2 linked regions of the Massilia litorea genome follow. The protein of the gene in region 1 interacts with the protein of each later gene in a pairwise test. Links are inferred from orthologs where the notes say so. Each region holds a gene or a part of one and is shown in the gene's direction. Other genes may lie near its edges. The genes, in order: acpP and ybgC.

Region 1 (3,130 bases):
GAGTTTCAATGCGCCGCGTATCGATTTGATCAACAACGTCGACGTGGCTATCCTGAAAGACCCGGAGGCGATCAAGGATGCCCTGGTGCGCCAGGCAGCCGGCCCGGTGCGCTGGGTCGAGACCATGGAGAAAATGGCGGCCGAGGGAGTCACGCAAGTCATCGAATGCGCCCCGAGCAAGACCCTGATCGGCATGGCGAAACGCATCGATCCGGTGCTCGTCGGCGAAGCCCTGACGGACCAGGCCGCGCTCGAGCGCGTGCTGGCAGCCGTCAAGGGCGCCTGAGCGTCAACATCGTTTCAAGTAAAGGAACAGAATGAATCTGGAGAACCAAGTCGCTCTCGTCACCGGTGCCTCGCGCGGCATCGGCAAAGCCATCGCTCTCGAACTGGCCCGTCAAGGCGCAAAAGTCGTCGGCACCGCTACCAGCGAATCCGGCGCGGCGGCCATCACCGAATACCTGGCCGAGTTCGGAGGCAAGGGTCTCGTGCTCGACGTCACCGACGCAGCGCGCTGCACCGCCGTCATCGACGAGGTGCAGAAGGGCTTCGGCAGCCTGTCCATCCTCGTCAACAATGCCGGCATTACCCAGGACAACCTGGCCATGCGCATGAAGGACGAGGAATGGGACAGCGTCATCGCGACCAACCTCACCGCCGTCGGCCGCCTCTCGCGCGCCGTGCTGCGCGGCATGATGAAGGCCAAGCAAGGCCGCATCATCAACATCACCTCGGTCGTCGGTTCGTCCGGCAACCCGGGCCAGATGAACTACGCCGCCGCCAAGGCCGGCGTGGCCGGCATGACGCGCGCACTGGCACGCGAAATCGGCAGCCGCAACATCACCGTCAATTGCGTCGCGCCGGGCTTCATCGATACCGACATGACCAAGGGTCTGGGCGAAGGCCAGCACGAAGCGCTGCTCACGCAAATCCCGCTGGGCCGTCTCGGCCAGCCGGAAGACATCGCCCATGCGGTGGCTTTCCTGGCCGGTCCGACCGCGGCTTATGTCACCGGTACCACGCTGCACGTGAATGGCGGCATGTACATGAATTGACTGAAAGTCTGCCGGCACGGGGCGTACGATTGAATTTCGCCCCATTTACATCACGGCAGAATCTCATCTTTTAGCAGGAGTTTCGGCTGAATTAGCGTCAGACGCCGAAAATAGTTTTTCAGCGCGCAAACCTGATAAAATGCGCGCACTTTCCGCAACACATACCTAATGGAGCCATAACATGTCGGATATCGAACAACGCGTTAAAAAAATCGTCGCTGAGCAACTGGGTGTTGCAGAAGCCGACATCAAAATCGAGTCCTCGTTCGTTGACGATCTCGGCGCCGATTCCCTGGACACCGTTGAGCTGGTGATGGCCCTGGAAGACGAGTTCGAAATGGAAATCCCTGACGAGCAGGCTGAGAAAATCACCACCGTCAAGCAGGCGATCGACTACGCGACCGCGCACGTTAAGGCCTAAGCGGGCCTAAGCTGTTTTAGTTTTCGGGAGAATCGCTTGAGCCGTTCACGCAACCGCCGCGTTGTCATTACCGGCCTGGGCTGCGTTTCACCTATCGGCAATAACATTGCCGATGCGTGGAGCGCAGCGCTGGCTGGCAAGTCGGGCATTGCCAACATCACCAGGTTCGATGCAACGCCGTTTTCGACCCGCTTTGCCGGCGAAGTCAAAGGCTTCAATATCGAGGATGTCATCCCCGCCAAGGAAGCCCGCAACATGGATACGTTTATCCATTTCGGCATGGCAGCGGGTATCGAGGCGCTGCAGGATTCCGGGATTGAAGTCACCGAAGAGAATGCAGACCGTATCGGCGTGATCGTCGGTTCGGGCATCGGCGGCTTGCCGCGCATCGAAGAGCAGAAGGACGAATACGACAAGCGCGGCCCGCGCCGCATTTCGCCGTTCTTCGTGCCTGCTTCGATCATCAACATGATCTCGGGCGACCTCTCGATCAAATTCGGGTTGCGCGGTCCGAACCTGGCCATCGTCACGGCCTGCACCACCGGCCTGCATTGCATCGGCGCGGCCGGCCGCCTGATCGAATACGGCGACGCCGACGTGATGATCGCCGGCGGTGCCGAGTCGACCATCTCGCCGCTGGGCCTGGGCGGTTTCGCCTCGGCACGCGCGCTGTCCTCGCGCAACGAGGATCCGGCCACCGCTTCGCGTCCCTGGGACCGCGACCGCGACGGCTTCGTGCTGGGCGAGGGCGCCGGTGTCATGGTGCTGGAAGAGTACGAACATGCGAAGGCACGCGGCGCGAAGATCTACGCCGAGCTGCTGGGCTTTGGCATGAGCGCGGACGCCCACCACATCACGGCGCCGATGGAAGACGGCAGCGGCGCAAGCCGGTGCATGGTCTCCGCCATGGCCAATGCCGGCATCAATGCCGACCAGGTGCACTACGTCAATGCGCATGGCACCTCGACGCCGCTGGGCGACCTGGCTGAAGTGCAGGGGATCAAGCGTACCTTCGGCGACCATGCCCACAAGCTGGTGGTCAACTCGACCAAGTCGATGACCGGCCACCTGCTGGGCGGCGCTGGCGGCCTCGAGTCGGTGTTCACGGTGCTGGCGATCCACAACCAGGTCTCGCCGCCGACGATCAACCTGTTCAACCAGGATCCGGCCTGCGATCTCGACTTCGTGGCGAACACCGCCCGCGACATGCAGATCGACTATGCCGTGAAGAACTCGTTCGGCTTCGGCGGTACCAACGGTACCCTCGTCTTCGCCAAGGTCTGAAGTTCGAGCATGTGAACAAGACAGATCGACACCCGAGTGGTGTCGATTTGTTTTTTTGCAGCTTATGTCTGAACCTGCTGCGCCCGGTCCTGTCTAAGGTATTGGACGCCTGACCCTGCCGCACCCCGCGCGCGGCAGGCGTTCCGTTTCACTTTCCCTTCATATCGTGTCCCTTGCCGTGTCCGCACGTGTTGCGCCGTCACGCCGTTTGCGCGCAGGCCTCCTGCTGTTCGCGCTGGCGCAGCTATGCGCCGCCACTCTCGTCGGCATGGTGTTGCCGGGCCGCTTAGCCGGCGCCCCTTTTTGCGTCGCTTTTTTCCTGCTTGCAGCGCTCAGTTTGCTGCACCGATGGGCGAGCACGACAAAGACG
Region 2 (3,092 bases), 1.7 Mb from region 1 along the record:
ACGGGTTCCGGACGCGCGCCGCCTGCCGGGTTGACGGATGGCAGCGCTCTCTGGTCTTTCCCGGCAATTGCCTCGGCGTTTTTCAGTGCGTTCGTCTTCTCCAGCAAAACAGCCTCGGCATTGCGTTTGTTTTCGCGAAGTCCGGCAAGCGCCTTGCTCGAGGCCAGGACCTGCGGGTCTCCGTCCGCTCCGGCTCCGGCCGCGGTGCGCAGGCGCGCCAGGGCGGCCTCGGCGTCGGTCACCTGTTTTCCGATTCCGTCCACTTCCCGCGCCGCCTCCTCCTTTTCTCTCGCAGCAAGAGCGACTGTCCCTCTGGCCGCTGGACTCTCGTTCCAACGGGTTGAGGCCGCAACCGTCGTGCGCGCCGTGTCGGACGAGAGGGAACGCGGAATGCCGAAAATGAAGCCCAGGAAGGCGCCGACGGCGCAACAGGCAAAGGCCCACAGCAATCCGGCCCAGCGCGCCGCGTTCCTGGTTTTTCCCTCTGTAACAAGCCGTGCACGGACCGATTCGGCCTGCGCCGCCATTGCCTTCGGATCCGGCACCCTTCCCGCAGTGCCGGCCGTTCCGCCGGCCGGCGTTGCCGCCGGGGCCGGCTTTGATTCCGCCGCGGACTTCGTCGCGGGCGCCGCCACACCTGGGCCCGCCGGCGTCCCGGCAACGGTGGCCGGCACGACGACTTCGATCGAGAAAACGAGGAACAGGCCTCCGAGGAACAGGGCGCCGAGCATGGCAACCATGACATACCAGACACTTTCGTCCACACTGCCCGGCAGCATTTGTCGAACTTTCATGGTGCCTCCGCCAGTCGAGACTACCTGTACATAGTGGCGCTGCGCGCGGCCCGACGTCAATTCCGGACGCCACCGCCATCGTCGTTCTCAGGCAGAGCGCGAATGAACTCGCGAGAGTGTCGCCTTATGCAAACACTGTTTTGCCGATCAATTTCCCGCGGTTAGGTGCTGCGCCGCCGCCCTGCGCCAGTGCAGCCCCACCCACACACCCTTATCCGCATGTGCGCTCCGGATACGATAATTGTGAGAAAGTGTTACAGTTATTGTCCTGACAGCGTTGTCTCTCGTCTACTACGCCGCGCTCCACGGATTTCCGATCGAACACACCGCCGCGCTGTCCCCGGCGGTGTGTCTGCTAGCGCACATTTGTGGCGATAGCGTAAAATGTTTCTTTTTATCACTTATGGCAGAGAAGATGCCGGCGCTTTTCACCTGGACGGTACGGGTTTATTACGAAGATACGGACGCGGGCGGTATCGTGTTCTACGCGAATTACCTGAAATTTTTCGAACGTGCGCGCACCGAATGGCTGCGCGCCGCCGGCGTCGACCAGCAAGCCCTCATCGAGCGTGACGGCGTCGGCTTCGTCGTCAAGCATGCCAGCATCGATTACCACGCGCCTGCCCGCCTCGACGACGAATTGACCCTGACGCTCACCATTGAAAAGCTCGGCCGCGCCTCGGTCCAGTTCGTCCAGCAGGCCTGGAAAGGCGACTCCTTGCTGGTCGAAGCGCAGGTCAAGGTCGGCTGCGTCGACCTCGCCACCGTACGGCCGCGCTCGCTACCTGGCGACGTGGCTGATAAAATGCGTGCCGCTTGACCCATTCAACAATATTGCATATCAGATGACACCAACCCACGACCTTTCCTTCCTTGCCCTCATCAGCAATGCGCACGCGATCGTGCAGCTCATCATGCTGCTCCTGCTGGTGCTGTCCGTGGTCAGCTGGTCGTACATCTTCCGCAAACTGTTTGCCATCCGCGCCGCCCGCCGCCAGACCGAGCAGTTCGAGCGCAGCTTCTGGGCCGGCGGCAACCTGCATACCCTGCACCAGTCCGCTTCCGCACAACGCGACCAGAGCGGCCCGCTGGCCCGCATCTTCGAAGCCGGCATGGGCGAATTCATCAAGGGCAAACAAGCCTCGCGCGACGCCCTCGACATGGGCGCCGTGCTCGACGGCTCGCGCCGCGCCATGCGCGCCGCCTTCCAGCGTGAACTCGACGGTCTCGACCTGCACCTGAACTTCCTGGCCTCGGTCGGTTCCGTGTCCCCGTACATCGGCCTGCTCGGCACCGTGTGGGGCATCATGAATGCCTTCCGCGGCCTGGCCAGCGTCCAGCAGGCGACGCTCGCCGTGGTCGCGCCCGGCATCGCCGAGGCGCTGATCGCCACCGCAATCGGCCTGTTCGCCGCGATCCCGGCCGTCGTCGCCTACAACCGCTTCACGCACGACATCGACCGCCTCGCGACCCGCTTCGAGAGCTTCGTCGAGGAATTCTCGAACATCCTGCAGCGCCAGTCGCGCTGATCCGGGGAGTCGACCATGGCCTTTTCCAGCAGCATGCGCGGCGGACGCCGCAGCAAACTGAAATCCGAAATCAACGTCGTGCCGTATATCGACGTGATGCTGGTGCTGCTCATCATCTTCATGGCGGTGCCGGCCAACCAGACCCCGAACGTGGTCAACCTGCCGAACGCCGAGAAATCGGCGCTGCCGCCGGACACCTATATCCACATCACGGTGAAACCCGACGCCACGCTGTCGATCGGCGTCAGCGGCAAGGAAACGGTCGCCGCCGAATCGCTGCCGGACCGCGCCGCCCTCGTCGCCCGCCTGCGCGAACTGCACGAGAGCAATCCGGATTACCCAGTGATGATTTCCGGCGACCGCGACAGCAAATACGCCGACGTGATCGAACTGATTTCGGAATCGAAGAAGCTCGGGATTAACCGCGTCGGTCTCGCAACGAAGTAGGTAATAAAAACAAGCAATGTCTGCAATGAAGCCAGCCACCCACGGCAGTCCGTACACGGTACCGCCAGAACCGAACCGCGTGCCAGCCATCGTGCTGGCGGTGGCGGCGCACGCCCTGCTGCTGGCCTTCCTGTGGATCGGCATCAGCTGGCAGAACACCGAACCGCCCGCGGTCGAGGCCGAGGTCTGGGACATGAAGGTGCAGTCGGCCGCCGCGCCCGCATTGCCGCCTCCGCCGCCACCGGAAGCCGTCGAACCCGAGCCGCAGCCCGAGCCGGCGCCCGTCACCCCTCCTCCTCCTCCGCCGAAGGTCGTGGAACCC

Evidence for each region.
Region 2: the proteins of acpP (region 1) and ybgC interact in binary tests that used the Escherichia coli proteins (3 or more experiments, as listed by UniProt). The link is inferred for Massilia litorea from one-to-one orthologs.

Annotation. Positions count from the first base shown.
Region 1 is NZ_CP062941.1:3,138,646-3,141,775, forward strand. Bases 49-2,856 are described here. They hold acpP (acyl carrier protein), read left to right. Parts: upstream 49-1,236; coding sequence 1,237-1,476; downstream 1,477-2,856. Other genes in these bases: fabD (ACP S-malonyltransferase), read left to right, coding at 49-286; fabG (3-oxoacyl-ACP reductase FabG), read left to right, coding at 318-1,055; fabF (beta-ketoacyl-ACP synthase II), read left to right, coding at 1,513-2,760. Outside these bases: more of fabD, read left to right, coding at 1-48; LPB04_RS14065 (protein YgfX), read left to right, coding at 2,939-3,130. UniProt on the Escherichia coli protein: Carrier of the growing fatty acid chain in fatty acid biosynthesis.
Region 2 is NZ_CP062941.1:4,819,181-4,822,272, forward strand. The notes cover bases 142-2,911. They hold ybgC (tol-pal system-associated acyl-CoA thioesterase), read left to right. Parts: upstream 142-1,209; coding sequence 1,210-1,614; downstream 1,615-2,911. Other genes in these bases: LPB04_RS21665 (hypothetical protein), read right to left, coding at 142-794; tolQ (protein TolQ), read left to right, coding at 1,640-2,323; LPB04_RS21680 (biopolymer transporter ExbD), read left to right, coding at 2,339-2,770; tolA (cell envelope integrity protein TolA), read left to right, coding at 2,796-2,911. In the rest of the region: more of LPB04_RS21665, read right to left, coding at 1-141; more of tolA, read left to right, coding at 2,912-3,092.